Regions from separate parts of the Streptomyces sp. NPDC002787 genome, predicted to be linked through region 4. Evidence: riboswitches for the same ligand, from Rfam matches in the RefSeq annotation. Region 4 holds a riboswitch; each other region holds the start of a gene.
The links. A riboswitch is a leader RNA that binds a small molecule or an ion and turns the genes downstream of it on or off. The one in region 4 is predicted to bind cyclic di-AMP.
Positions count from the first base shown of each region.

Region 1: another riboswitch for cyclic di-AMP. It lies ahead of ACWD26_RS37940 (C40 family peptidase); the one in region 4 lies ahead of ACWD26_RS32120 (LysM peptidoglycan-binding domain-containing M23 family metallopeptidase).
Region 2: another riboswitch for cyclic di-AMP. It lies ahead of ACWD26_RS09180 (NlpC/P60 family protein); the one in region 4 lies ahead of ACWD26_RS32120 (LysM peptidoglycan-binding domain-containing M23 family metallopeptidase).
Region 3: another riboswitch for cyclic di-AMP. It lies ahead of ACWD26_RS34875 (transglycosylase family protein); the one in region 4 lies ahead of ACWD26_RS32120 (LysM peptidoglycan-binding domain-containing M23 family metallopeptidase).

Region 1 covers NZ_JBSFVC010000039.1:29,092-36,479, reverse strand. Annotated here, with positions in the region: gene ACWD26_RS37950 (ATP-dependent Clp protease proteolytic subunit) at 131-772, shown strand; gene ACWD26_RS37945 (hypothetical protein) at 780-1,097, shown strand; cyclic di-AMP (ydaO/yuaA leader) riboswitch at 1,469-1,639, shown strand; gene ACWD26_RS37940 (C40 family peptidase) at 1,643-2,116, shown strand; gene ACWD26_RS37935 (DUF6328 family protein) at 2,247-2,816, shown strand; gene ACWD26_RS37930 (ATP-binding protein) at 2,788-3,246, opposite strand; gene ACWD26_RS37925 (helix-turn-helix domain-containing protein) at 3,494-4,351, shown strand; gene ACWD26_RS37920 (DUF397 domain-containing protein) at 4,375-4,599, shown strand; gene ACWD26_RS37915 (8-amino-7-oxononanoate synthase) at 4,657-5,787, opposite strand; gene bioB (biotin synthase BioB) at 5,986-7,206, shown strand; gene ACWD26_RS37905 (adenosylmethionine--8-amino-7-oxononanoate transaminase) at 7,199-7,388, shown strand, end outside.
Region 2 covers NZ_JBSFVC010000005.1:253,427-260,814, forward strand. Annotated here, with positions in the region: gene ACWD26_RS09165 (LuxR C-terminal-related transcriptional regulator) at 1-110, shown strand, start outside; gene ACWD26_RS09170 (NlpC/P60 family protein) at 373-1,452, opposite strand; gene ACWD26_RS09175 (hypothetical protein) at 1,964-2,317, shown strand; gene ACWD26_RS09180 (NlpC/P60 family protein) at 2,361-3,569, opposite strand; cyclic di-AMP (ydaO/yuaA leader) riboswitch at 3,579-3,754, opposite strand; gene pcrA (DNA helicase PcrA) at 3,997-6,507, shown strand; gene ACWD26_RS09190 (peptidoglycan DD-metalloendopeptidase family protein) at 6,598-7,388, opposite strand, start outside.
Region 3 covers NZ_JBSFVC010000031.1:41,206-48,593, forward strand. Annotated here, with positions in the region: gene ACWD26_RS34865 (cytochrome P450 family protein) at 1-988, shown strand, start outside; gene ACWD26_RS34870 (transglycosylase family protein) at 1,115-2,203, shown strand; cyclic di-AMP (ydaO/yuaA leader) riboswitch at 2,387-2,586, shown strand; gene ACWD26_RS34875 (transglycosylase family protein) at 2,591-3,295, shown strand; gene eno (phosphopyruvate hydratase) at 3,661-4,941, shown strand; gene ACWD26_RS34885 (FtsB family cell division protein) at 5,073-5,555, shown strand; gene ACWD26_RS34890 (DUF501 domain-containing protein) at 5,614-6,228, shown strand; gene ACWD26_RS34895 (Ppx/GppA phosphatase family protein) at 6,225-7,166, shown strand.
Region 4 covers NZ_JBSFVC010000026.1:121,606-128,993, reverse strand. Annotated here, with positions in the region: gene ACWD26_RS32145 (aspartate aminotransferase family protein) at 1-7, shown strand, start outside; gene ACWD26_RS32140 (helix-turn-helix domain-containing protein) at 81-713, shown strand; gene ACWD26_RS32135 (DUF6126 family protein) at 710-832, shown strand; gene ACWD26_RS32130 (tyrosine-protein phosphatase) at 862-1,659, opposite strand; gene ACWD26_RS32125 (alpha-galactosidase) at 1,916-3,991, shown strand; cyclic di-AMP (ydaO/yuaA leader) riboswitch at 4,294-4,452, shown strand; gene ACWD26_RS32120 (LysM peptidoglycan-binding domain-containing M23 family metallopeptidase) at 4,457-5,455, shown strand; gene ACWD26_RS32115 (DUF6250 domain-containing protein) at 5,635-6,348, shown strand; gene ACWD26_RS32110 (SGNH/GDSL hydrolase family protein) at 6,494-7,279, shown strand.

The DNA.
Region 1 (7,388 bases), on a different contig from region 4:
TCCGAGCGGAAGATCCCCTTCCACCCCGCTTCCCGTGAGGCACTTTTTCGCTCTGAGCCGACACCCCTCCCCCCACCATACGTACGTCCTGTACATTTTTTACAGAAGTCGATCAGAGGAGGCATTTCCCATGCCCGCGAACCGACCGTCGGCCCGCCATGTGCTGCCCGAGTTCACCGAGCGCACCAGTGCGGGTCACCGAACGATGGATCCGTACTCGAAGCTGCTGGAAGAACGGATCGTGTTCCTCGGGACGCAGATCGACGACACGTCCGCGAACGATGTGATGGCGCAGTTCATGCACCTCGAGTACCAGTCGCCGGACCGGGACATCTCGCTGTACATCAACTCGCCCGGCGGCTCGTTCAGCGCGATGACGGCGCTCTACGACACGATCCGATTCGTCACCTGCGATGTGGAGACGATCTGTCTGGGCCAGGCCGGGCCGTCCGCCGCGGTGCTGCTGGCGGCGGGCACACCGGGCAAGCGGTTCGTGCTGCCGGGGGCGCGCGTGCTGATCCACCAGCCGGCGTCGGCCGACCGGATCGAGGGGCAGGCGAGCGATCTGGCGATCCGGGCGGCGGAGTTGACGCGCAACCGCCGGAAGCTGGAGGAGATGCTCGTACGGCACACGGGGCAGAGCCCCGAGCGGATCAGTGCCGACATCGAGCGGGACACGTTCCTCGACGCCGAGGCGGCGGTGGAGTACGGACTGGCCGATCGGGTGATCCCGAGCCGTAAGACCTCGCGCACGCTCCCCGGCGCGAGGTGAGGCGTCGATGCTCCCACCCGAACTGCCGCCGCTGCCCGCGCTCACGCGCGCCGAGGCGGAGCTGATCGACCGTTACCTGGACGCGGTCGACCTCCTCGGCCGGATCAATCCGGCCCGCCCGGGCGACACGTACCGCGGGTTGCGCGCGGCGCAGGCGCTCGTCGCCAAGGCGATCGCTCTGCGCGACGCGCTCGAACTGATGCACAGGCGCGGTGAGAACGAGGTGCACGCCCCAACCCTCGCGCGGGCCCTGAGAGTTCTCGACGGCGAGCGCCGGGCGGCCCGTGTCGCGCTGCCGCCGGAGCCGGAGGACTCACCGGCCTGAACCGATCCCCGGCCGCTCGCCGTATTACTGACGGGGCGTCCGGCCCGGGTACGCACCCTCCGGACGGCCTAGCACGATCGACCCATCGGCCCATACGTCCAAAGAACCTGTGAAGTTGCGCGATCTGGCCACCGAACTGACGGAATGCATTATTCCGGTGCTGGTGCGGACCTCCTCGGCCACGTGGACACACCTACCGAAATCGTCCTGTCCACCCGAACGGGCGAGTGGTGAGTAAGACCACAAATCCCCGATTCCGTTGGGATTTTCGGACTTCCGTGCGTCAAGATCCCTTCCTGACGACAAGCCCCCGCCGCAGCGGCGGGGCGATCCGGGTGGACGCCGAGTCCTGCCGCCGCCCGGATGACCGGTCGACAGGATTGCATCGGCAGGAGTGGAGGACCCAAGCACGACGGGTCGCCGGAACGGTCACGCCATGACCGGGCCGAGCAGCCCTTGGGGTGAAGCCGCGTCAGCGGCCGGGCAACTTTGTCAGCCCGAATCCGACAGGTCATCCTTCACAGGCGGCTGACGAAGGGTTGCGCATGACTGCGCTGAATCGTGTCCCGTCGCTGTTGACCCGGGCCGGCACGGCCTCGGCTCTGACCATCGCCGCTGTCAGCGGCAGCATCGTGGTCCCGGGCGTCGCAGCCGACGCCGAGGCCGCCACGGTGGCGTCGAAGGCACTCAAGGTCGCGGCTTCCAAGAAGGGCTCCCCTTACAAGTACGGCGCCACGGGCCCAGGCAGGTTCGACTGCTCAGGGCTGACGCTGTACTCGTTCAAGAAGGCGGGCAAGAAGCTGCCCCGTACTGCCCAGCAGCAGTACAACAAGACGAAGCACATCTCCGCGAGCAGCCGCAAGCTCGGAGACCTCGTCTTCTTCCACTCGGGCTCGAACGTCTACCACGTCGGTATCTACGCGGGGAAGGGAAAGATCTGGCACTCGCCGAAGACGGGTGACGTCGTCCGGCTGCAGAAGATCTGGACGAAGAGCGTCTGGTACGGCCGGGTCCGCTGACCCACCGTCGGGGGGCGGCGGCGGAACGCACGGCCGCCCCCCGGCCTGCTCCTCACCCGCCCCCCGGGTCGCTCTTCCGCGCCCCTTGCACAGGGGCGTACCCCCGGCCGAACTGGTTACTCGTTCAGTCATGGCCGACGAAAGCACCCGCCCCGCCCGCAACGAGACGCCCCTCGAACGCGCCGACCGTAACTTCGCCGAGTTGCTGCAGGAGTTGCGGGTCACCCAGACAGGGGTGCAGATCCTCTTCGCGTTCCTGCTGACGCTGGCCTTCACACCGCGCTTCCCGGACCTGGACTCCGTACAGCGCGCCACCTACGTCACCACCCTGCTGCTGGCGGTCCTCGCGGCGACGCTCTTCACCGCCCCGGCCGCCCTGCACCGGCTGCTCTTCCAGCAGAACGCCAAGCCCACCATCGTCCAGGTCTCGTCCCGGCTGGCCACCGTGGGCCTGGGGGTGCTGATGCCGGCCTTCGCCGGGTCCGTGATGCTCGTCGTGGACGTGACGCTCGGCCGGACGGCCGGGATCATCGCCGGGGTCGGCACGCTCCTCGGGTGTCTGTTCCTGTGGGCCGTGCTCCCGAAGCTGGTGGGACGCTCCGAGCGCAACGGCAGCACGAGGACGCCGCGTCAGGACGGGACGGTCCCCGCCCCCCGGGGTCAGGACTCCGTCACGGCTCCTGCGGACCACCTGTCCTGACCGGCTGTACGGGGACCGTCCACGGCAGCTCGATCGCCACCGTCTTACCGCCCTCCCGTGTGGGTCTGATGCTCAGCCTGCCGCCGCACTCGGCGGTCAGCCAGCGGATGATGACCATGCCCCTGCCGTTGTCCTGCTGGACGGCGGCGGGCAGGCGCTTGGGAAAACGTGGATGGCTGTCGGTGACGCCGATGCGCAGGTGCTCGTCCCGGTCGAGCGCGATGTCCACGGTGAACGTGGGCGACTGACCGAGTGTGTGCTGGACGGCGTTGGTGGCGAGTTCGGACACGATCAGGCGCACGGTGTCCGCGATGTCCGTGTCACCCGGCAGGCCCCATTCGGCCAGCACGGTGGTGACGTAGTTCCGGGCAGCGGGCACCGAGGCGGGATCGCTCGGCAGAGTGACGGATGCTTCCTGGTGATCTGCCATGGCGAGGCGTCCCTTTCCCACGGGACCGGTGTCCGACAGGGAGCGGATGGTTCGACTACGGTCCCGGACTGGTGCTTCGCGCCAGACTGCCACTACCTGGGCCGTCACGGGCGGCGATCCACCAAGATGTGCATATATCTGTCGCTCGAAGCGGTGAACTCTCCGACGGCCGACCGTATTTGGCAGGGGTCTTCGTCCATCCTCTGTCGTCACCCCGACTTCGCTCGCCGGGCGGAAGGAGAAACCCATGCAGTACGGTCCGGCGGTGCGCCGCCGCAAGCTCGGTGCCGAGTTGCGTGTCCTGCGCACCCGTTCCCGTCTCACGAGCATCGAGGCGGCCCGTCTCGTGGGCTGGCACCAGTCGAAGGTGAGCCGGATCGAGACGGGCGCCAGCGGGGTGAAGCCCGGGGACGTACGCAAGCTACTGGACGCGTACGGGGTCGACGACTCCGAATTACGGGAGGTGCTCCTGGCTCTGGCGGGCTCCGAGGACGGGAGCGGGCGGCACAACTGGTGGCACGCCTACCGGGGCGTGCTGCCGCCGACGTACCGCGATTTCATCAGTCTGGAGTCACAGGCCGGCGGGATGCGGACGCTGGAGACGTCGGTGGTGCCGGGGCTTCTGCAGATCCCCGAGTACGCCCGGGCGGTGACGCGGGCCGCGCTGGACGGGCTGGAAGACGACAAACTCGACGCGCTCGTGGAGGTACGGCTCGCCCGCCAGGACGTCCTGCGCGGGGATCCGCCGTTGAAGCTCAGCGCCGTGCTCGACGAGGGGGTTCTGCGGCGGGAGGTCGGCGGTCCCGAGATCATGGCTCGCCAGCTGAGGCGTCTGGTCGAGGCGGCGGCCCTTCCCCAGGTGCGACTGCAGGTGCTGCCGTTCGCTGCCGGGGCGTATATCGGCATCACCGGCCCTTTCGTAATTTTCTCATTTAGGAGCACTTCCGATCTGGACGTGGTTGTTCTCGACCACTTGACGAGTAGCCTCTACTTGGAGCGGAAAGAAGACCTCAGGGCTTATGTCGAGGCCTTCAACGCCCTTCAGATCCACGCCCTTTCGCCCGAGGACTCGTTGGATTACATCGCCGGGCTGGCCGACGGCTAGTCGACGGCGCGTAAGGAGGCACCATGTCTGCACCGCCTCGGAAGGTATCCACCAGTACCGACCTGCACGGTGTGTGCTGGCTGCGCAGCAGCCACAGCGTGGCGGCGAACAACTGTGTGGAGACGGCCCGTCCCGGGCCCGGCCGCTGGGCCGGGCTCGTGGCCGTGCGCGACTCGAAGAACACGGCGGGGCCCGCCCTGCTGTTCGACCCCGAAGCCTGGGAGGGATTCATCACCACGCTTCGGTGACCACCACCGACAGCGTTCGTACTTCCGCTTACGGCGACGCTCGGCCGGGACGCCGACTCACGGTCGCGTATCGCCGATGATCCCCACGGCTCGGTCGATCTGTTCCCGCGTGAGATCCGCGCGGGCGGTCAGCCGCAGCCGCGACACGCCGTCGGGGACGGACGGTGGGCGGAAACAGCCGACGGCGAGACCCGCCGCCCGGCAGTCCGCCGCCCACCGCACCGCCTGATCCGGAGACGGCGCGCGTACGGACACCACGGCGGCGTCGGGCCGCACCGCTTCATGGCCCGACGCCGTCAGCCGTGTGTGCAGCTCCCGCGCCACCCAACGGGCCCGCGCGGCACGCTCCGGCTCGCGGCGCAGCAGCCGGAGCGCGGCGAGCGCCGCACCCGTCGCGGCCGGCGCCAGGCCCGTGTCGAAGATGAACGTACGGGCCGCGTTGACCAGGTGGTCGATCACGTGCGCCGGGCCGAGGACGGCGCCGCCCTGGCTGCCCAGCGACTTGGACAGCGTGACCGTCACGACGACGTCGGGGTCACCCGCGAGCCCCGCCGCGTGGGGCGCGCCCCGGCCCCCGTCACCCAGGACGCCGAGTCCGTGGGCGTCGTCCACGACGAGCCCGGCACCGTACTCCCGGCAGGCGGCGGCCAGCCGGGCCAGTGGGGCGGCGTCGCCGTCCACGGAGAAGACCGTGTCGGAGACGGCGAGGGCAGGCCCCCGGCCCGCCGTGCCCAGGGCCTTGCGGACGGCGTCGGGGTCCGCGTGGGCGACGACCTGGGTGGTGCCCCGGGCCAGCCGGCAGCCGTCGATCAGGGAGGCATGGTTGCCCGCGTCCGAGACGACCAGGGAGCCGTGCGGCGCGAGCGCGGTGACGGCGGCGAGGTTGGCGGCGTAGCCGGAGGAGAAGACCAGGGCGGCCTCGAAGCCGCAGAAGTCGGCCAGTTCCCGCTCCAGCTCGCCGTGGAGCTCGGTGGTGCCGGTGACGAGCCGGGAGCCGGTGGCCCCGCCGCCCCACCTGCGCGCGGCCTCGGCGGCACCCTCGGTGATCTCGGGGTGCCGGGCGAGACCCAGGTAGTCGTTGCTCGCGAGGTCCAGGAGCGGCGAGTCGGCGGGGCGGGGGCGCAGGGTGCGTACGAGCCCGGCCCGGCGGCGCGCCGACGCCTGCTCGTCGATCCAGCCGAACGCCATGGGTCCTCCGGGGTGGTGTGGGCAGCCCACGGCGCCGGGGCTGTCCTGGACAGCGCGGCGGGGGCTTTTGTAGGCAGTGCACAGACACTAGTGGCACCGTCGGCCGCCCACGATGTGGCGATACCCACACCTCGATCCCACTCTGTTGTCCGAAGCCTCCTTGGCCGGGAGCGGTCCCGTAGGACAGGATCGGCTCTCATGGACCTGCTGAACACGCTGGTGGACAAGGGGCTCCGGCGCGAGCCGCTGAGCCGTGCCGAGGCGCTCGCCGTCCTCCGCACCTCCGACGACGAGCTGTTGGACGTGGTGGCCGCGGCCGGAAAGGTGCGCAGGCACTGGTTCGGGCGACGGGTGAAACTGAACTATCTCGTCAACCTCAAGTCCGGGCTGTGCCCCGAGGACTGCTCCTACTGCTCCCAGCGGCTGGGCTCCACCGCCGGCATCCTCAAGTACACCTGGCTGAAGCCCGACCAGGCGTCCGAGGCCGCCGCCGCCGGGCTCGCCGGTGGCGCCAAGCGGGTCTGTCTGGTGGCTTCCGGGCGCGGCCCGACCGACCGGGACGTGGACCGGGTCTCCGACACCATCAAGGCCATCAAGGACCAGAACGAGGGCGTCGAGGTGTGCGCCTGTCTCGGTCTGCTCTCCGACGGCCAGGCCGAACGCCTGCGCGAGGCGGGCGCGGACGCCTACAACCACAACCTCAACACGTCCGAGGCGACGTACGGCGAGATCACGACGACGCACACCTACGCCGACCGCGTCGACACCGTCCGGAAGGCGCACGCGGCGGGTCTGTCGGCCTGCTCGGGGCTCATCGCCGGGATGGGCGAGAGCGACGAGGACCTGGTCGACGTCGTCTTCTCCCTCCGTGAACTGGACCCGGACTCGGTGCCGGTCAACTTCCTGATCCCGTTCGAGGGCACCCCGCTCGCCAAGGAGTGGAACCTCACCCCCCAGCGCTGTCTGCGGATCCTGACGATGGTGCGGTTCGTCTGCCCGGACATCGAGGTGCGGATCGCGGGCGGCCGCGAGGTCCATCTCCGCACGATGCAACCGCTCGCCCTGCACCTGGCCAACTCGATCTTCCTCGGCGACTACCTCACCAGCGAGGGCCAGGCCGGCAAGGCCGACCTGGAGATGATCGCGGACGCCGGTTTCGAGGTGGAGGGCGCCGACCAGGTGACGCTGCCGGAGCATCGGGCGACCGCGTCCGCCGGCGGCTGTGGGTCCCGCGAGAGCGCCGGGTGCGGATCGCACGAGGCCGCGGGGTGCGGATCCCACGACGGCGCCGGGTGCGGGTCGCACGAGGGCGGTGGCGTGTGCGGTCCCGCCGCGGAAGCGCCGGCCGGCGAGGCCCGTACGGACCTGGTCGCCGTACGCCGTCGGGGCGCCGGAACCGATCTCGCGCCCAATGCCTGATCTGCCCCACCTGAGCGTGCCCCGTTTGCTGGAGCTCGACCGGCGGCACGTGTGGCATCCCTACGGGCCCATGCCGGGCCGGCAGGAACCGCTCGTCGTGGAGTCGGCGAGCGGGGTCCGGCTGAAGTTGGCCGACGGCTCGGGCGAGCTGGTCGACGGCATGTCGTCGTGGTGGTCGGCGA
Region 2 (7,388 bases), on a different contig from region 4:
ACATCTCGGTGAAGACGGTGGAATCCCATGTCTCCGCCGTGCTACGGAAGTTGCAGCTCTCCAACCGGCATGAGCTGACGAGGTGGGCGACGGCACGACGCTTGGTGTGACACCCACACCACCCCCTCCGGACCTCACCCACACCGCCACCGCAGCCGCGCCCGGGGGCTCAACTGAAAGACGCTGGCTGCGGCGAGGTCGGACTCGGGCTCGGTGATGCCCGCCCCCTCGTCGACGGCGAGTCGGGCAGGGGGATCTCGTCCCACACGGCGTCGTCGGCGAGCAGGACGAGGTCGTCCTTGTTCTGACGTGCCGGCAGCCGGCCGTAGCGGCGGTGCCGAGCCGCTTGCGCAGGCAAGCCACGCGCGTCGCTCAAGCCACCCGCGTCGCCCCCGCGAACGGCATTTCGTCGAGTGGGGCCACGCGTACCGGGGCGGATGGGTTCGGGGCGTGGATCATCTGGCCGTTGCCGATGTAAATGCCCACGTGGCTGATGCCGGAGTAGAAGAAGACGAGGTCGCCGGGGCGGAGTTCGGAGCGGGCGACGCGCTGGCCGGCGTTGATCTGGGAGTAGGTGGTGCGGGGGAGCGAGATGCCGGCGGAGCGATAGGCGGCCTGGGTGAGGCCGGAGCAGTCGAAGGCGTTGGGGCCGGTGGCGCCCCAGACATACGGGCTGCCGATCTTGGTGTAGGCGTAGGAGATGGCCGCGGCGGCGCGGTAGTTGGGGGCCTCGGCGGTGGAGGACGTGGGCGAGACCGGGCCGGTGAGGGCGCGCTGGGACGACGCGGAGGAGCGTGAGGCGTGCCCCGGGGCGCTGCCCGCGGTGTCGAGCCGTGCCCGGTCCTCGGCGGGGAGCCGGCCGAGCAGCTGTCGCGCGTTGGTCAGTTTCGAGGTGACCGTCTTCTTGTGTCGCCTGAGTTCCGTCTGCCGGGTCTTGAGCGTGCCCAGTTCGACGCGGGCGGCCCCACGCAGCCGTTCGATCTCCAGCAGTTGCTTCCGTACGCTCGACACGTCCGCCGCCTGGCGGCTGCCGACCCGCTCGATGAGGGCGGCGCCGTCCAGGTACTGGTCCGGATCGCTGGAGAGAGCGAGCTGCCAGGAGGGGTCGATGCTCCCGCTCCGGTACTGCGCCGCCGCCAGCGTGCCGAGTTCGTCCCGCGCCGAGTTGAGCCGTTCCGTCCGGCGGGCGGCCTGGTCGCGCAGCTCTTCGAGGTTCTCCTGCGCCCTGTCGGCCTTCTCCTTCGCGCCGTTGTACTTCTCGGTGGCGACCTCCGCCTCTTGATACAGCTTGTCCACTTTCGCCTTGACCTGCTCAGGCGTGAGCTGTGGATCGGCGTGCCCGGTGCCGTCGAAACCCGTCGCGGTCGCCGCGCTCGCGAGGGCGAACGTCGCGGCGGTGCGGACCGTATGGCCGCCGAGCGAGCGCTGTCTGGGCTTGCGGTGCGCTGCCACGTGGACTCCACGTCCTCTCCGTACGACCGCCGTCCGTTGTACGAACATCGGTCTGTCCGTACGGACCGCCTGGGGGAGCGGTTACGCGTCCGGCGGCGGCCCGCACAGGGGGAGCGGGACGCCGCCGGACCTTCTCGGCGGTGGTGGCCGACTGCCGCCCCTGGCCCGGGCGGCGGTGGGGAGCCGGTCACCTGCTGGAGGACGCTAAACCTGGGCGTGGTGGGCCGGTAACGCGTTGTACGGAAGTGGCGCGCATCGACCATGAGGTGACCGTATGTGACCGTGATCCCGTCCTGGTGCCGCGGGCTTCACGCTCTGCGATGACCGATGCGGCGATTTCGGACCAGACGGGAGTGCGGTGGTGCTATGGAGCGCATATATGCAAGGTTGTTCCGGTTGGAACGGATCCCGCGAAGCACCCTCCGGCACCCGGCCCGGCACTGGCGCGAACCCCGGCACAGGCGCCCGCCCCGGTCCCGACGGAGCACAGCCCCCTCAATAGGCTCCGCGCATGGACGTACTCATCCACATCCTCGTCGCCCTGCACATCATCGGCATCGCCTCCCTCCTGGGCGGCTTCCTCACCCAGATGAAGGCCATGGGCCAGGACACCGCCCGCTTCGTCCCCGCGATGCTCCACGGCGCCCTGACCATGCTCGTCACCGGCGCGCTCCTCGTCGGCCTCAACCAGGCCGACGACCAGCCCGTCAACAACATCAAGATCGGCATCAAGCTGGCCCTGCTGATCGTGATCCTGGGGCTGGTCTACGTGAAACGGGACGAGGAGACGGTGGAGAAGCCGCTGTTCGGGCTGGTGGGCGCGCTGACGACCGTGAACATCTTCATCGCGGTGCTCTGGACCTGACGGCTCACCGGGCCCGAGCCCTCGCGCCCCCTGAACCCTGCCGTCATGCCGGCCGCACCACGCTGTGGATCGACGACTCCCCGTCGTAGAAGACCGACTCCTCGCGGACGTACGCCCCCGGCTTCGGGGCGTGGATCATCATGCCGTTGCCGATGTAGAGGCCGACGTGGCCGATGTTGTCGTAGAAGAAGATCAGGTCGCCGGGCCTGGCGTTGGTGAGGGAGACGGTCGTGCCGGCGGTGACCTGGTCGTAGGTGGTGCGGGGGAGGTCGACGCCGGCGGCCTTCCAGACTGCCTGGGTGAGGCCGGAGCAGTCGTAGGAGCCGGGGCCGGTGGCGCCCCAGACGTACGGCTTGCCGATCTGCGCGCGGGCGAAGGCGAGGGCCTTGGCGGCCTTCGAGGCGTAGGTGGCGTCCTCGGCCGGGGCCGCGGTCTCGGAGCCGGTGGACGTGTCCTCCTGGACCGTCCCCGTGCCTCCCTGGGCTTCCTGCCTCCCTTGGCTCTCCTGGGTCTCCTGGGGCGTCGCCTGCGCAGGCGCCTGGGCGGCCGCCTGCTGCCGCGCGAGCTCCTCCGCCTTGCGCTCGGCCTCCTCCCGCTCGCGCTGTTCGATCGCGGCGAGCCGGGTCCGCTCCTCGGCGGTGAGGGTGGAGAGCAGTTCGCGGGCCTCGGCGAGCTTCGCCTGGACCTTGGCCTTGCGGGCCTTGAGGGTGTTCTGTGACTCGGTGAGCTGTTCGAGGCTGTCGCTCGCCTCCTGGCGCTGCTCCGTCACCTCGGCCTGCTGCGTGATGTACCCGTCGACGGCGCCCTTCTGGCGGTCCGTCAGCCGGTCCATCAGCTGGTTCTGGTCGAAGTAGGCCTGCGGGTCGTCCGCCACCAGCAGCGAGGCCTGGTCGGGGGTGGCCGCGCCCGTGCGGTACTGGGCGGCCGCGAACGAACCCAGCTCCTCCCGCGCCTCGTTGAGCTTCTCCGTGCGCTTGGCGACGTCGTCGAGGAGGGTGTCGACCTTGTTCTTCTGCTTGGTCGTCTTCTCCTTGGCCGCGTTGTAGTTCTCGGTCGCCGACCCGGCCTGGCGGTAGAGGTCGTCGACCTTCTTCTCGACCTCCTCCAGGCTCGGCTTGTCCTCGGTCGAGGGCGCGGCGGTGGCCGTCTGGGAGAGCAGCGCCACGGAGGTGAGGGCGGCGGTGGCGAGAGCGGGGGTGCGTATGCCCGCGCGCGTCCGGCCGGTCGGACGCGGCTTGCGGTGCGGCGCCATGGTTCGGCGTCTCCTTCCGTTGTCCGCCTACCGAGTTAGCTGTCGGGTTCGGGCGCAAGCTTCGGAAGGTTTGCCCTACGCCCCTCACCGCGAGCGGCGGTCGGGTCGATTCACCCCAGAGGATCGGTGGGTCCCCGGCTCCGGCTGCCGACGAAAAGGCGTACCGGACTCGGCGGAGGTCGTGCGGCCCGGCGACGTTCGCCGGTTGGGTCGTACGGCCCAGAAGAAAAAGCTAGCCAACTCGTGTGGCCCGTGTGAAGGTTGATGTTCGATATGCCCGATACGTTTTCGTGACCTTAGCCTCTTCGGCGCGACAGGCGATACGCTCGATCGCTCACCGTCGCGGGTTGGGTACGGTGGGTGGGCGGGTGCGGACTTCCCGGGGCGGCCCCGCGCTGTCAGTGGGGGCGCCTAGACTCGGAGAGCGATGAGCAGCCTCTTTGACGACAGCTTCCTGGCGGACCTCCAGGCCCCCCGCGGCCATGAGGAGGAGCCCCCGCCGCCGCCCGAGGACGATCACGGAACGGAGTCGGTTCCGGACGATCTGTTCGGCGGGAAGTTCGACGTGCCACCGGACCGGGACGCGTACTACCGCGACGGCGCCCCCCGCCCCGCCCTCGACGCGGCGGCGCTCCTCGACGGGCTGAACGAGAACCAGCGTGCGGCGGTGGTGCACGCCGGCTCCCCCCTGCTCATCGTGGCCGGCGCCGGCTCCGGCAAGACCCGTGTGCTCACCCACCGCATCGCCCATCTGCTCGGCGAGCGGCATGTCCACCCGGGGCAGATCCTCGCGATCACCTTCACCAACAAGGCCGCGGGCGAGATGAAGGAGCGCGTCGAGCAGCTCGTCGGACCGCGCGCCCACGCGATGTGGGTGATGACCTTCCACAGCGCGTGCGTACGGATCCTCCGGCGGGAGTCGAAGAAGCTCGGCTTCACGTCCTCCTTCTCGATCTACGACGCCGCCGACAGCAAGCGGCTGATGGCGCTCGTATGCCGTGATCTGGACCTCGATCCGAAGCGCTTCCCGCCCAAGTCCTTCAGCGCCAAGATCTCGAACCTGAAGAACGAGCTGATCGACGAGGAGGACTTCGCCGCCCAGGCCTCCGACGGCTTCGAGAAGACCCTCGCCCAGGCCTACGCGCTCTACCAGTCCCGCCTCCGCGAGGCGAACGCGCTCGACTTCGACGACCTGATCATGACGACGGTCAATCTGCTTCGCGCCTTCCCTGATGTCGCCGAGCACTACCGCCGCCGCTTCCGCCACGTCCTCGTCGACGAGTACCAGGACACCAACCACGCGCAGTACGCGCTGGTCAAAGAGCTGGTCGGTACCTCCGAGCACCCTGTGGACGTACCGCCCAACGAATGGGACGTGCCGCCGGCCGAGCTGTGCGTCGTGGGTGACGCCGACCAGTCGATCTACGCCTTCCGCGGCGCGACCATCCGCAACATCCTCCAGTTCGAGGAGGACTACCCGGACGCGACGACGATCCTGCTGGAGCAGAACTACCGCTCCACCCAGACCATCCTGAGCGCGGCCAACGCCGTCATCGAGCGCAACGAGTCCCGCCGCCCCAAGAACCTGTGGACCAACGCGGGCGCGGGCGCCCAGATCACCGGTTACGTCGCCGACACCGAGCACGACGAGGCCCAGTTCGTCGCCGACGAGATAGACCGACTGACGGACGCGGGCGAGGCGAAGGCCGGAGACGTCGCCGTCTTCTACCGTACGAACGCCCAGTCCCGTGTCTTCGAAGAAGTCTTCATCCGTGTCGGCCTGCCCTACAAGGTCGTCGGCGGGGTCCGCTTCTACGAGCGCAAGGAGGTCCGTGACGTCCTCGCGTATCTGCGTGTTCTCGCCAACCCGGAGGACTCGGTCCCGCTGCGCCGCATCCTGAACGTGCCGAAGCGCGGCATCGGCGACCGCGCCGAGGCCATGATCGACGCGCTCTCGCAGCGCGAGAAGATCAGCTTCCCACAGGCCCTGAAGCGCGTCGACGAGGCGTACGGCATGGCGGCCCGGTCGACCAACGCCGTCAAGCGGTTCAACACGCTGATGGAGGACCTGCGGACCGTCGTCGAATCCGGGGCCGGACCGGCGACCATCCTGGAAGCCGTTCTCGAACGCACCGGCTATCTGGCCGAGTTGCAGGCCTCCACCGACCCGCAGGACGAGACCCGCATCGAGAACCTCCAGGAACTCGCCGCCGTCGCCCTGGAGTTCGAGCAGGAGTCCGGGGCCGCGGAAGGCGAGGGCGAGGCGGCGGGTACGACATCCGCCGGGCTCTCCGACTTCCTGGAGCGGGTCGCCCTGGTCGCCGACTCCGACCAGATCCCGGACGAGGAGGAGGACGGCTCGGGCGTCATCACGCTCATGACCCTCCATACCGCCAAGGGTCTGGAGTTCCCGGTCGTCTTCCTGACCGGCATGGAGGACGGCGTCTTCCCCCACATGCGCGCGCTCGGCCAGACCAAGGAGCTGGAGGAGGAGCGTCGCCTCGCGTACGTCGGCATCACCCGCGCACGGGAACGGCTCTACCTCACCCGGTCCTCACTGCGCAGCGCCTGGGGCCAGCCCTCCTACAACCCGCCGTCCCGCTTCCTGGAGGAGATCCCGGCCACCCATCTGGAGTGGAAGCGCACGGGTGCCTCCGCGCCGGTGTCCTCCGGCCCGGCCGCCGGTATCGCCTCCTCGCTGTCGTCGTCGCGCTCCCGGTCCTCCGCCTCGGGCGCGTCCGGCTTCGCGACGCGCCGCACCGACGACAAGCCGGTGGTCTCCCTCGCTGTCGGCGACCGCGTCACCCACGACCAGTTCGGCCTCGGCACGGTCGTCGGTGTCGGGGGCACGGGCGCCAACGCGGAGGCGACGATCGACTTCGGCGACGCCAAGCCGAAGCGGCTGCTGCTGCGGTACGCGCCGGTGGAGAAGCTGTAGCGAGCTCGCCGCCGACGCGACTCGGCACCAGACTCGGCACATGACTCGGGCCCCTGCTCAGCAGGGGCCCGGTCTTCGTCTCTGTGTCCCCTACGTCGGGTCCAGCCCGTGACTGCGCAGCCACGGCAGGGGGTCGATGGCGGAGCCGCCCGCCGGGTGGACCTCGAAGTGCAGGTGCGGGCCGGTCGAGTTGCCCGAGTTGCCCGAGTACGCGATGACGTCGCCGGCCTTGACGGTCGTACCGGAAGCGACCTTGTACGTGGAGAGGTGGCAGTACCAGGTCTCGGTGCCGTCCTTGGCGGTCACGATGACCATGTTGCCGTAGGCGCTGTTCCACTGTGTCCGCACAGTGCCGTCGGTCGCGGCCATCACCGGCGTTCCGTACGAGACGGGGAAGTCGATGCCGGTGTGCAGGGACATCCAGTTGACGCCGGACTGCCCGTAGTACGCGCTGAGTCCGTGCTTGGAGACCGGGAGCGCGAACTTCGGGCGCAGCCGCTCCTTGCGCGCCGCCTCGGCCGCCGCCTTCTTCTGCTCCAGCTCCTGCTGGGCCTTGAGGTCGATGCGCTCCTGCGTCCGGCTCGCCCGGTCGGCGAAGTCGTCCGCCTCGGCGGAGAGGCTCTCCAGCTGGGTGTCGAGCTGGTTGTTGGCGGTCGACGGCTTCACGGCGGTGACATCCGACTTGGTGGACGCCGTCGTCTCCGTGTCGTCCGACGTGGCGCCGACCGAGGCCGCCGCGATCCCCGCGACACCCATGACACAGGCCGACGGAACGGCCACGGTCAGCAGGGCGGAACGTTTGGCCGGAGCCTTGCGACGCGATCGCGAGGCCGCGCGGGTGGCCGCCCGGCCGGGGCCCGCACTCCTGGTCACCGCCGCGA
Region 3 (7,388 bases), on a different contig from region 4:
AGCGTTCACGCCCCGACGGGTCGCGGAGTTCGCCCCCCGCGTCCAGGAACTCACCGACCACCTCATCGACCAGTTCGCGCAGAAGGGCGAGGCCGACCTCATCCACGAGTTCGCCTTCCCCCTCCCCATCTACGCGATCTGCGACATGCTCGGCGTCCCCCGGGAGGACCAGGACGACTTCAGGGACTGGGCCGGGATGATGATCCGGCACGGCGGCGGCCCCCGCGGTGGCGTCGCGCGATCGGTGAAGAAGATGCGCGGCTACCTCGCCGACCTCATCCACCGCAAACGGGACGGTCTCACCGAGCATCCGACCCCCGGCGAAGACCTCATCTCCGCGCTCATCCGCGCCTCCGACCACGGTGAGCACCTCACCGAGAACGAGGCCGCGGCGATGGCGTTCATCCTGCTGTTCGCCGGGTTCGAGACGACCGTCAACCTCATCGGGAACGGCACGTACGCCCTCCTCACCCACCCCGAGCAGCGCGCCGGCCTCCAGGCATCCCTCGTCGCCGGGGAGACCACGCTGCTCGAAACCGGCGTCGAGGAACTCCTCCGCTACGACGGCCCCGTCGAACTCGCCACCTGGCGCTTCGCCACCCAGCCCCTCACGATCGGCGGGCAGGCCATCGCCCCCGGCGACCCCGTCCTCGTCGTCCTCGCCGCGGCCGACCGTGACCCGGCCCGTTTCCACGACCCCGACACCCTCGACCTCTCCCGCCGCGACAACCAGCACCTCGGCTACGGCCACGGCATCCACTACTGCCTCGGCGCCCCCCTGGCCCGCCTCGAAGGTCAGACGGCCCTGGCCACGCTCCTCACCCGCCTCCCGGACCTACGACTCGCGGCGGACCCGGCTGATCTGAGGTGGCGCGGCGGGCTCATCATGCGTGGATTGCGCACGCTTCCGGTGGCATTCACTCCGCGCGAGCGGCCCGTAGCAGTACCCCGATCCACGCCAGAAAATGACACACCCTCAAGTCTGTGATCTTCACGTGATCTGCGCTGCATTGACTTGTGACAACTGATCAACTGTCGATACGTTCACACGTCAGTGCGAAGGAGTCACCACATCCCTCGCGCAGGTCACTGCTGTCGCGTGAAAGGCAACCGCATGCTCTCCGGGACCGGTCGTCACCGTCGCCCCCGCCAGGCTCCGGCCCTCCTCGTCGCGGCCGGGGTGACCGGCTCGGCCATCGCGATCCCACTCCTCGGCGCCACCGGCGCGAGCGCGGCCAGCGGAACCACCTGGGACCAGGTGGCGGAGTGCGAGAGCGGCGGCTCCTGGAGCGCGGACACCGGCAACGGGCGCTACGGCGGCCTCCAGTTGACGCAGGAGAACTGGGAGACGTACGGCGGCCTCGACTACGCGACGAGCGCCGACCAGGCCAGCCGTTCGCAGCAGATCGCGGTCGCCGAGAGGGTGCTCGCCGACCAGGGCGTCGGCGTCTGGTCCACCTGTGGCGTGCTCCACAACCTCGCCGGCGACTCCGGCTCCGCCGATGTGGACCCGGGGGGCGCGGGCGACTGGACGAAGTCCGACGATTCCTCCAGTTCGTCCAATACTTCCAGTTCCTCCGGTTCGCCGGATTCGTCTTCTTCGGCTGGATCGACCGGATCGACCAAGTCGGCTGATTCCGCCGACTCCACCGACTCCACCGACTCCGGCGACTCCACCGGCTCCAACGATCCGAAGCGCTCCAGCGGCTCCGGTGACTCCGCTGACTCCAGCGGTTCTGGCGAATCATCCGATTCATCGGAATCGTCCGCGCATGTCAATGAAGGGTCCACCAAGGCCGCCTCGGGCGCCGACTCCGACGATTCCGCGAAGTCCGGCACCGACAACTCGGACGACTCGTCTCAGAGTGGCGGCTCCTCCACGGTCGACGGCAGTGAAAGCAGCGCCGGTCGTCACCGTGGCGCCAGTGCCTCCGAGGGTGCGGGCGCCGCCGACGGCTCGCGCGCCGATTCCTCACCCTCCGGCCGTCACGCCTCCCGTGGCGGCGACGCGGCCCGCGAGGCCGTGGAGGGCTCGTACACCGTCCGTGCGGGCGACAATCTGACGGGCATCGCGAACTCGCTCGGACTCGACGGCGGGTGGCGGGAGCTGTACGCCGAGAACGAGGGCACGGTCGGAACTGACCCGGACCTTATCCTTCCCGGTCAGACCCTCGAAGTCGGTGCCGAAACGGGCGAAAAGTAGCGGGAGTTCGGGTTGGGGTTCGCCCCTGAATGCCCGATTTGATCTCGGTGGGAGATGAATCACAGACCCCCTGATCGGCTTTGAAATTCGGCGAATCACGTGTTTACGGTCGTGACCGCTCGCCACAGCGGGCCCCTGCGGTCGGCACGCCGAATCCTGCCAACGGCCGTATGGGAACAGTCGTCGCGTCAAGCGCCGTAGGCAGGAGCGGGGGACCCAAGGTAAGTGCCGGGTCCGGAAGTTGAGGCCCTTCGGGGTCGCACGACCGGAACCGGCTCGGGGTGAAGCCGCGCGACGTGAGCCGAAAGGCGAGCGAGCGCGGCCGGGCAACTCAACCGGCCCGAACCCGACAGCTCACCTCGCAGGCGTCGGTGAGGGGATCACTCCATGCTGTTTTCCAGCAAGGGCAAGCACCGCCGCCCGTCCAAGGCCGCCCGTGCCATCGCCGTCGCCGGTGTCACCGGCGCCGCCGCCGTCGCGGCTCCGCTGATGGCCGCCGGCAGCGCCTCCGCCGCCACCGCCTCCGAGTGGGACGCCGTCGCCCAGTGCGAGTCCGGCGGGAACTGGTCCATCAACACCGGCAACGGCTACTACGGCGGTCTGCAGTTCTCGGCCTCCACCTGGGCCGGGTACGGCGGTACGAAGTACGCCTCCACCGCCGACCAGGCCAGCAAGGCGCAGCAGATCGAGATCGCCGAGAAGGTCCTCGCGGGTCAGGGCAAGGGCGCCTGGCCGGTCTGCGGCAAGGGCCTGTCCGGTGCCTCGTACAGCGGTGCCGCCGCCTCCGGCAGTGGCTCCTCGAACTCGAACTCCGGCTCGAACTCCGGTTCCTCCTCGCAGGAGAGCACCCAGAAGAGCACTCAGGAGACCCGCGCCTCCCGCTCCTCCGAGCGCGCCACCGTCGAGACCCCGACCGGCAAGAAGGTCAAGAAGGGTGACGGCGAGTACAAGGTCGTCAGCGGTGACACCCTCAGCGCCATCGCCGAGAAGAAGAACGTCAAGGGTGGCTGGGAGAAGCTCTACGAGCTGAACAAGGACATCATCGACGACGCCGACTTCATCTACCCGGGCCAGCAGCTCCACCTGAGCTGACCCTGCATGGCCGGACCGGATGTGGCCGGGCTGAGCTGGGCCGAAAAACAGGCCGCTCCCCAGCTGAACCACAGCCCGCTCACATCCGTGTCCTCCATAGTGAAGACCTCGTGAGGGCCGTCCCCCCGTCCCCACGGGCTCCCCGCCTCGGTGCGCATTCCCCCGTACGCACCGGGGCGGGGCTTTTTCCTTCCTGCGGGGCCCATTTCCCTTCCTGTTCACCTCTCCTGTTCACCACGGCTTTGTTCCGGGTGGGAACAATGGATACCGTCTGTCTGTCCATGGGGCGGTCGGTCGAGGACCGAGGGCCCCGTGGCGGTTAGGCTCTAGTCGCCATCGCGTCACATCCCAAGAAGGAGATGCTCGTGCCGTCCATCGACGTCGTCGTAGCCCGGGAAATCCTGGACTCCCGAGGCAACCCCACGGTCGAGGTCGAGGTCGGCCTCGACGACGGCAGCACGGGTCGTGCCGCCGTCCCCTCCGGCGCCTCCACGGGTGCCTTCGAGGCCATCGAGCTCCGTGACGGCGACCCCAACCGCTACCTCGGCAAGGGCGTCGAGAAGGCCGTCCTCGCGGTCATCGAGCAGATCGGCCCGGAGCTCGTCGGCTACGACGCCACCGAGCAGCGCCTGATCGACCAGGCGATGTTCGACCTGGATGCCACCGACAACAAGGGCTCCCTCGGCGCCAACGCCATCCTCGGCGTCTCCCTCGCCGTCGCCCACGCCGCCTCCGAGGCCAGCGACCTCCCGCTCTTCCGCTACCTGGGCGGCCCGAACGCGCACCTGCTGCCCGTTCCGATGATGAACATCCTGAACGGCGGCTCGCACGCCGACTCCAACGTGGACATCCAGGAGTTCATGATCGCCCCGATCGGCGCGGAGTCCTTCTCCGAGGCCCTGCGCTGGGGCGCCGAGGTCTACCACACCCTCAAGAAGGTGCTGAAGACCAAGGGCCTGTCCACCGGCCTCGGCGACGAGGGCGGCTTCGCCCCGAACCTGGAGTCCAACCGCGCCGCCCTCGACCTCATCCTCGAGGCCATCAAGGAGGCCGGCTACACCCCCGGCGAGCAGATCGCCCTGGCGCTCGACGTCGCCGCCTCCGAGTTCTACAAGGACGGCTCCTACGTCTTCGAGGGCAAGGAGCGCTCCGCCGCCGAGATGACCGAGTACTACGCCGAGCTCGTCGAGGCGTACCCGCTCGTCTCCATCGAGGACCCGCTGTTCGAGGACGACTGGGCCGGCTGGAAGATCATCACCGACAAGCTGGGCGACAAGGTCCAGATCGTCGGCGACGACCTGTTCGTCACCAACCCCGAGCGCCTGGCCCGCGGCATCGAGGAGGGCGCGGCCAACGCCCTGCTGGTCAAGGTCAACCAGATCGGTTCGCTGACCGAGACCCTGGACGCCGTCGAGATGGCCCAGCGCAACGGCTTCAAGTGCATGATGTCCCACCGCTCCGGCGAGACCGAGGACGTCACCATCGCCGACCTCGCCGTCGCCGTGAACTGCGGTCAGATCAAGACCGGCGCCCCGGCCCGCTCGGACCGCGTCGCCAAGTACAACCAGCTCCTGCGCATCGAGGAGATCCTCGACGACGCCGCGGTGTACGCGGGCCGCAGCGCCTTCCCGCGCTTCAAGGGCTGAGCCGTCGGCTGACCCGTTAAGGGCCGAGCCCGAGCCAGTCGTACGTACGTCCCCGTACCGGTCCCGTACCGTGTGCGGGGACGTACGCACATGCGCGCAGGAGAAGGCAGAAGCGGAAGGGGAAGCGGGACATGGCCGTGAAGGACCGGGACCGGGACCGTTTCTCCACCGCGACCCGGCTGAAGGTGCTCGGCGAGCAGACGGCGGCCCGGGTCTACCGCTCCCAGACCAAGCGCCAGGCCCGCCGCTCCCGGCTGACCGGCCGGGCCGCGCTCCTCGCCCTCGTCCTCTGCTCGATGATCGTGGCGCTCGCCTATCCCATAAGGCAGTACGTCTCCCAGCGCGCCGAGATCGCCGACATGCAGCGGCAGCGCGAGGAGGCGCGCGAGCGTGTCGAGGAGCTGCGCGACCTCAAGGCGCGCTGGCAGGACGACGCGTACGCCGAGCAGCGCATCCGGGAGCGGCTGCACTACGTGATGCCGGGCGAGACCGGCTACACCATGATCGACCCGGACGCGGTGAAGCAGTCCCGTACGACACAGGGGGCGGCCGACCGCCCCTGGTACAGCAACGTCTGGGACGGGGTCGACAAGGCCGACGCCGCCGACAGCTGAACGGCCACCTTCGTGACCGTCAACCGATGAGCCACACCGAGGACTTGAGTAGCAGGTTATGCAGACCCCTCCGCCGCCCACCCCGCGCACCGAGCCGACCGACGCCGACGTCGAGGCCTTCCAGCAGCAGCTCGGGCGCCCGCCGCGCGGGCTGCGCGCCATCGCGCACCGCTGCCCCTGCGGACAGCCGGACGTCGTCGAGACGGCACCGCGCCTGCCGGACGGGACGCCCTTCCCCACGACGTACTACCTGACGTGCCCGCGTGCGGCCTCCGCGATCGGCACGCTGGAGGCGAACGGCGTGATGAAGGAGATGACGGAGCGGCTGTCGACGGACCCCGAGCTGGCCGCCGCGTACCGCGCCGCCCATGAGGACTACATCGCCCGCCGTGACGCGATCGAGGTCCTGGAGGGCTTCCCGAGCGCGGGCGGCATGCCGGACCGCGTGAAGTGCCTGCATGTCCTCGTCGGGCATTCGCTCGCCGCCGGACCGGGCGTCAACCCGCTGGGCGACGAGGCGATCGAGATGCTGCCGGAGTGGTGGGCCAAGGGCCCCTGCGTGGTGCCGTCCACGCCGCCCGCCGGCGAGGGCACGGAGGTGGACGAGGGCGAGTCCGGCCACTTCGCGGCCAAGCCCCTCGACGAGGACGAGTCCACGGAGGCCGGCAAGTGACCCGGGTCGCCGCCGTCGACTGCGGTACGAACTCCATCCGGCTCCTCGTCGCCGACGCCGACCCGGCCACGGGTGAACTCGTCGAGCTGGACCGCCGGATGACCATCGTCCGGCTCGGCCAGGGAGTGGACCGTACGGGCCGGCTGGCCCCCGAGGCGCTGGAGCGGACCTTCGCGGCCTGCCGGGAGTACGCGGAAATCATCAAGGAGCACGGCGCCGAGCGGATCCGTTTCGTCGCGACCTCCGCCTCCCGCGACGCCGAGAACCGGGACGAGTTCGTGCGCGGGGTGCTGGACATCCTCGGCGTCGAGCCCGAGGTGATCTCCGGCGACCAGGAGGCCGAGTTCTCCTTCACCGGCGCGACCAAGGAGCTGAAGGGACGCGCCGACCTCACCAAGCCCTACCTGGTCGTGGACATCGGCGGCGGCTCCACCGAGTTCGTCGTCGGTGACGACCACGTGCGCGGCGCCCGTTCCGTGGACATCGGCTGCGTACGGCTGACCGAGCGGCACCTCGTACGGGACGGCGTCGTCGTCGATCCGCCCGGGCCGGAGCAGATCGACGCGATCCGCGCCGACATCGAGGCCGCCCTCGACCTCGCCGAGCGGAACGTCCCGCTGCGCGAGGCGCACACGCTGGTCGGGCTCGCCGGGTCGGTCACGACCCTGTCCGCGATCGCCCAGGACCTGCCCGCGTACGACTCGGTCGCCATCCACCACTCCCGGATCCCGTACGAGCGCGTCCGGGAGATCACCGAGTGGCTGCTGCGGTCCACGCACGCCGAGCGGGAGGCCGTCCCGTCGATGCACCCGGGGCGGGTGGACGTGATCGCCGCCGGCGCCCTCGTCCTCCTCTCGATCATGGACCGGATCGGTGCGGCGGAGGTCGTGGTGAGCGAACACGACATCCTGGACGGAATCGCCTGGTCCGTGGCGTAGGTTCCGGGCGGGTTCCGGGGCTCTCCCAGCGGTGCGGCGGGGCTTGTGAGCGAGTGTTTACTACTCGTCGGTAGCCTCGCCTGAGCTGTTCGGATAACGTATGAGCGCGCCCAAGGGGTGCTCCGGCACACCTCGTCGATCCCTCGTCGGGAAAGTTCGTGAAGTTCTTCACAAGAGAATCGGCCCTGTTGGGCGACCTTTTGAGGCTCCGCAGAGCCTTCG
Region 4 (7,388 bases):
CCGTTAGCGCGGAGCGAGACCGCTTTGCCTCTGAGGCAAGAGATTTGCCGCAGAGGTAAAGCTCGGGCTGAATGGAGGGCATGAGCCCTTCCCGGGGTACGAACCCTCCCGAGCCCTCGCCGGACGAGGAACTGCCCGCCGTCGCCCCGCAGCTGCGGGCCCTGCGCCGCCGGGCCTCCCTCACCCTGGAGGCCGCGGCCCGCGCCGCCGGACTGTCGCCCGCGCACCTCTCCCGGCTGGAGACCGGGCGGCGCCAGCCGTCGCTGCCGATGCTGCTGGCGCTGGCCCGTATCTACGGTACGACCGTCTCGGAGCTGCTCGGCGAGACCGTCGCCGAACGGGACGCCGTGCTCCGCGCGTCCGACATGGAGCCCACCAGGGCCGGCGGCTGGACGTACTGGCAGGCGGGCGCGCCCGGGCGCGGGATGCAGGCGTTGCGCGTCCATGTGCCCCACGGCTCGCAGGGCGACATCGTGCGCGTGCATCCCGGCGAGGAGTGGCTCTACGTCCTCGAAGGGCGGCTGCGGCTGCGCCTCGGGGACAGCGCGCACCTGCTCGCGCCCGGCGACAGCGCGCACTTCGACTCGCTGACCCCGCACCGCATCGCCGCCGCCGACCACGGCGGCGCCGACCTGCTGTTCGTCCACACCCTGCTGCAGAGCCCGACCGCCGCACTGTGCCTCGGGCCGACCACCCCGGGAGAGACCCCATGACCGACCTGGAAGAGAAGTTCCCCCGCGCCCTGTGGGTGCGGCTCATCATCTACATCGCGGTCGGCCATGTCTTCGCCGCCTTCATCTACCTGCTGTTCGAGGTGGGTGCCAAGCAGTAGCCGCGCGGTCGGCGGGCGGGCCCTGGCTCCTAGTCGAGCAGGCGCTCGCGCAGCCGCTCCCGCATCTCGGGGGTCACCTTCAGGCCCCGCTCCAGATAGGTGTCCACATCGCCCCAGGTCTCCTCGACCGTGTCGAAGGCCGCCTGGAGGTACTCGGCGCGGGCGTCGAACAGCGGGCTCAGCAGCTCCATGACCTCCGGGGAGTAGGCGTTCGCGGAGGTGCTGCTGCGGTGCACCTTGTAGCGGCGGTGCTTGGCGTTCGACTCCAGGTAGTCGGCGACGATGGCCTCGCGCTCGACGCCCAGGGTGAGGAGGGTGATGGCGATGGAGAGACCCGCGCGGTCCTTGCCCGCCGCGCAGTGCATCAGCACGGGCACGCTGTCCTCGGCCAGCGCGTGCAGCACCCGGGAGTGCTCGGCCGTGCGGTGCTTGATGATCGTCCGGTAGGAGGCGATCATCCGGCCGGCCGCCTTGCCGTCGTCCAGCAGTGCGCGGAGCTGGTCCAGGTCGCCGTCGCGGACCATCCTCCAGAACTCGGCGCCGTCCGCCGGGTCGCTCAACGGCAGGTTCACATTGAGCACGCCGGGCAGCTCGACGTCCGGGCCCTCCAGCTTCTGGTCGGCCGTGTTGCGGAAGTCGAAGATCGTGTGCAGGCCCAGGGAGGCCAGAAACGCGGCGTCCTCGTCGGTCGCGTGGGCGAGGTGGCCACTGCGGAACAGCACCCCTTGGCGCACCCGACGGCCGTCCACGGTCGGCAGACCACCCACATCGCGGAAGTTGCGCACTCCGGTCAGCTCGGGCTCGGTCGACGGGACCTGCTGCGTCACTGGGGCTCCTCCCATCCGCCCGTCGGCGCCGATCGTCGACGGACGCGCACTCGACACCGAGGCGCGCACTTGACGATACGACATGGGTGCGTACGCCAATGAGTTGTCCACAGACGCCGTGGACGGCTCGTCGGCCTTTGTCCACAGCCGTCGCGAAGGACTTGTCGGCGGTTGTCCACAGGTGCCGTCGAGCGCCCGCGACGACCTGCGATGATGTTGAAGCCCGATCGCACCTGTTCGAATCTGTGGGGGCTTGATGTTGGAAATCGGCGCAGACAGCCGGACGTGGCTTCTCGCGGGGCCCAGGAGCAGTTATGCCCTGCGGCTCACGGAGAACGACGAGCTGCTGCACCTGCACTGGGGTCCCCGGATCGCGCTCGCCGACGCCGAGGAGCTGGCCGCCAGGCAGCAGTTGCCGTACTGGCCGTTCGAGGCCCCGGTCGACGGCCATGAGGAGTACCCCGTCGAGGGCGGTCCCCGCTTCACGCGCCCCGCGCTCTCCGTGCGCACGGACGAGCGGCGCGGCACCGAGTGGAGCTTCCGCTCGTACGAGGCCGACGGCGACGAGCTGCGGCTGAAATTCACCGACGACGGCCTCGGGATCACGCTGCACTACCGGATGCGTGACGACGTGATCGAGCGCTGGGTGACCCTGGCCAACGACGGGCCGGCGGTGGAGCTGCTGCGGGCCGACTCGGCGACCTGGACGCTGCCGCCTCGCGAGGAGGAGGCCTGGCGGCTGTCCCAGCTGCACGGGCGGTGGGCGGCCGAGTCCCGGCTGGTGCGTGGGGACCTCACCTACGGCGAGAAGATCATCGGCAGCCGGCGCGGGCACACCGGGCACCAGCATCTGCCCTGGGTCGCCCTCGACACGGACGCCACCGAGGAGCGCGGCGAGGTCTACGGCTGCGCCCTCGGCTGGTCGGGGTCCTGGCGGATCGCGGTCGCCCAACTCCCGGACGCGCGCGTGCAGATCACCGGCGGCGCCGGATACGACGAGTCCGGTCTGCTGCGGCTGGAGCCGGGCGAGACGTTCACCACGCCCGTCTTCGCCGGCCTGTGGAGCGACGGTGGTTTCGGCGGGGCGAGCCGAGCCTGGCACGCGTATCAGCGGACGTACGTCATCCCGGAAGCGGACCAGGACCGGCCGGTGCTCTTCAACTCCTGGGAGGCCACCGAGTTCGACATCTCCGAGGAACAGCAGGGGGCCCTCGCGCGGCGGGCGGCGGCCATGGGGGTCGAGCTGTTCGTGGTGGACGACGGCTGGTTCGGGGCGCGTACGAGCGACCGGGCCGGGCTCGGCGACTGGACGCCCAATCCGGATCGCTTCCCGAAGGGGCTGAAGCCGCTCGCCGACTCTGTGCACGCACTCGGGATGCAGTTCGGCATCTGGGTCGAGCCGGAAATGGTCAATCCGGACAGTGAGCTGTACCGGGCGCACCCGGAATGGGCGCAGTTCCAACCGGGTCGAAAGCGGACGGAACTGCGCAATCAGCTCGTGCTCAATCTGGCGCGCGAGGACGTCCAGGAATACCTCTGGGAGCGGCTGGACGCGCTTCTCTCCAGTGCGCCGATCGACTACGTGAAGTGGGACTTCAACCGCTGCTTCACGGACGCCGGCTGGCCCGGGGAGTCGTACCCGCAGAAGCTGTGGGTCGAGCATGTGCGGGCCTTCTACGCCCTGCTGGACCGGCTGCGGGCCGCGCATCCGGGGGTGGCGTTCGAGTCGTGCTCGGGCGGCGGCGGCCGTATCGACCTCGGGGTCATGGCCCGGACGGACCAGGTGTGGACCTCCGACAACACCGACCCGCTCGACCGGCTCGCCATCCAGCACGGCTTCAGTCAGATCCACCCGGCCCGGATCATGGCCGCGTGGGTCACCGACAGCCCGAACAACCAGCTCAACGGCCGGGTCAGCTCGCTGCGGTTCCGCTTCGTCAGTGCCATGGCGGGTGTGCTCGGTGTCGGCGGGGACCTGACCGAGTGGACCGAGGAGGAGCTGGCCGAGGCGCGGGACTGGGTCGAGCTGTACAAGGAGATCCGGCCGGTCGTGCAGCGAGGCGACCTCTACCGGCTGCGGCCGCCAACGGGCGGGCTGAGCGCCGTGCAGTACGTGCACGGTGACGAGGTCGTCGTGCTGGCCTGGCTCCAGGCGCAGCACTACGGCGAACCGCTCGCCCCGCTCCGGCTGCGCGGCCTCGACCCGGCAGGAACGTATGAGTGCCGCGAAACGGGTGAGGTGTATCGGGGTGCCGTGCTGTCGCATCACGGATTGCGGACCGGACTGCGCGGCGACTTCGATGCGGCAGTTATCCGCCTCCGTCGCACATGAGTGAACTGTCCGAAATGGAGCGGTAATTCCAACACGCCCTGGAATAAAGGCTACTGGGTCGTAGGTGCGTGAGCAGCGTCATATTCGTGACCGTCTGTCGCCGTCATGTCCATGTAATTCCGGACTGTTTCCAGGGCGGTTGGAAAACGATTAAGGTCGGTCTTTTACGGAGCGTAATCATGAATTGATGTAAGGATCAGGGAGGAAGACGCACAGGAAGTCCCAATGGTTGTCTCTGTGGGCACAAGTCGCTTACGTTCGGCGTCAATCCGGACGGACGCCCAATCCTGCCGCCGACCGGAGCCGAGTACCGACCCGATCCACGGCAGGAGCGGGGGACCCACAGGTAGTACCGCCTGTTCCGGTCTCCGGAACGGCTAGGGGTAAAGCCGTGCGCAAGCACGGCCGGACATCTCCAGTCCGCACCCGACAGCTCACCTCGCAGGCGACGGAGAGGAATTCGCCATGCCCGCGAAGGGTAAGCACCGCCGTCCGAAGTCCCAGCGCTTCACCCGCTCGATCGCCGCCGCCGGCACCGGTGGCGCGGCGCTCGCGCTGCCGCTGATCGGCGCCGCAGGCGCCCACGCCGCCACCCCGACGGCCGCCGTCTCCGGCGTTTCCGAGAAGACGGCCACGATCACCGCCGAGAAGGCCGCGGCCGAGGCGGGCGCACGGATCGAGCAGGCTGAGAAGGCCGCGCAGGCGGAGAAGACCGCCACCAAGAAGGCGGCGACCAAGACCTATTCGGTGAAGGTCGGCGACTACCTCTCGAAGATCGCGGACGAGCAGGACGTCGAGGGCGGCTGGAAGCAGCTCTACTCGGACAACCGCGAGGCGATCGGCTCCGACCCGTCGCTCATCCACCCGGGACTGAAGCTCACGATCGGTGAGCGGGCCCCGTCGAGCGGGACGCCGCAGTCGTCGGCGAAGACCCAGCCGTCGCAGTCGTCGAAGTCCACCCAGTCGTCGAAGTCCTCCGGCTCCTCGACGCAGGAGTCGAAGGACACCCAGGCGTCGACCTCCACGTCGAGCGGGCAGTCCTCGTCGTCCAACGGCTCCGGCTTCAGCATGCCCCTCCAGGGCGCCAGCATCGGCACCGCGTACAAGACCGCCGGCAGCATGTGGTCCAGCGGCTACCACACCGGCGTCGACTTCGTGGCGCCGACCGGGACCAGCCTCAAGGCCGTGGGCGCGGGCACCGTCGTCTCCGCCGGCTGGGGCGGCGCGTACGGCAACCAGGTCGTCATCAAGCTCGCCGACGGCTACTACGCCCAGTACGCCCACCTGTCGTCGATCTCCGTCTCCGCGGGCCAGTCCGTGACCGGCGGTCAGCAGATCGGCCTCTCCGGGGCGACCGGCAATGTCACCGGACCGCACCTCCACTTCGAGATCCGCACCACCCCGAACTACGGCTCGGACATCGACCCGGTGGCGTACCTGCGGTCGAAGGGCGTCGGCGTCTGAGGCTGACGCGTTCGTTCGCACCCCGCCGGTTGTGACAGGCCGGACCCCCTTGATCCCGGGGGTCCGGCCTTCGGCGTGCCGTGGCTTGGTCGAGGGGGTCTCGACAGTGGTGTGACCGTGGGGAGAGAGTGATCCTGTAAGCGCTTTCTGTCTTCTGGGTCACCTACACAAGGAGTGTCATGGCCACCCGCAGAGCCTTTGGGGTCCTCGCTGCCGGTGCCGCTGTCGCGGCGCTTGCTCCGGCCGCGGTCGCGAGTGCGACGTCGCGTCGGCGGCGGGGGCGGCTGATCGCCGGGGACGGATTTCGGCACGGACTCGGTCGGTGGGCCGTGGAGTTGGAGAGGGGTGGCTCGGTCACGGCCTCGGGCGGGGTGCTGGACGTCGATGTGCCGGCCGGGGCGACCGTGTGGTTCAAGCGGAGGCTGGAAGGGCCGTACGTCATCGAGTACACGGCCACGCCCGTGTCCGAGGGAGGCGTCAATGACCGTGTCTCCGACCTCAATAACTTCTGGAACGCCGTCGACGTGCGTTCACCGGACGATGTCTTCGCCACCCCGCGAGGTGGTGCGCTCGCCGAGTACGACTACCTGAAGACCTATTACTCCGGCTACGGGGCCAACTACAACACCACGACGCGGCTGCGTCGGTACGTCGGTGAGGCGGGTGTGCGGCCGTTGGTCTTCGACTACACCGAGCCGTTGCTCGTCGCGAACGAGCCGAACCGCGTACGGATCGTTTCGGACGGCCCCACCGTGCGCTGGTGGAACAACGGACGGCTTGTGTTCGACTACGTGGACCCGGAGCCGTACACGGGTGGGCACTTCGCGTTCCGGACGACGTGGAGTCACTTCCGGATCGAGGACTTCCGCGTGTGGGGGCTGGTCGGCCGGTGATGAGCGCGTCTGTATTCCGGAGTTGACCAAGGCTTGACGCGTGGTCTATCTCACCGGGCGTCAAGCCTTTATTACGGTCGCGTAGGTCACATCCCAAGGTGAATCATGGGGCGATGTGACAGACGATTCGAATGACAGCAGAGCAATGATCGGGTCGTACGTGGCGGTGGGGGACAGCTTCACCGAGGGCGTCGGCGACCCCGGGCCCGATGGGCGGTTCGTCGGCTGGGCCGACCGGTTCGCGGTGCTTCTCGCGGACCGGGTGCCGGAAGGCGACTTTTCCTACAGCAATCTCGCCGTGCGGGGGAAGCTCCTCGACCAGATCGTCGAGGATCAGCTGCCGCGTGCGCTGGAGCTCGCGCCGGATCTCATTTCGTTCTGCGCGGGCGGCAACGACATCATCCGGCCCGGCACCGACCCGGACGAGGTCGCCGAGCGGTTCGAGCGGGCGGTCTCGACGCTCACCTCGGCCATCGGCACCGTCATGGTGACGACCGGTTTCGATACGCGGGACGTGCCTGTGCTGAGGCATCTGCGCGGCAAGATCGCCACGTACAACGGGCATGTGCGGGCCATCGCGGATCGGTACGGCTGCCCGGTGCTGGACCTGTGGTCGCTGAAGACCGTCCAGGACCGGCGGGCCTGGGACGGCGATCGGCTGCATCTGTCTCCCGAGGGGCACACACGGGTCGCCCTGCGCGCCGGGCAGGTGCTCGGTGTCGAGGTTCCGGCGGATCCTGATCAGCCGTGGCCCCCGTTGCCGCCGCGTGGGACGTTCGAGATGCGGCGGGACAACATCCAGTGGGCGCGGGAGTACCTGGTGCCTTGGATCGGGCGGCGGCTGCGGGGCGAGTCGTCCGGGGACCATGTGTCGGCGAAGGGGCATCTGTCGCCGGACGACATCAAGATGCGGATCGAGTCGGTGGCCTGAGGGGGTGCCTCCGGTGGTCGGGCCGGAGTGCGTGCCGACCGGAGGTGGGCCGGTTCGTGTGCGCGGGCGGGAGGTTCGGGGGCGGTCGGCGTCTGTTCGCCGTGGGGTG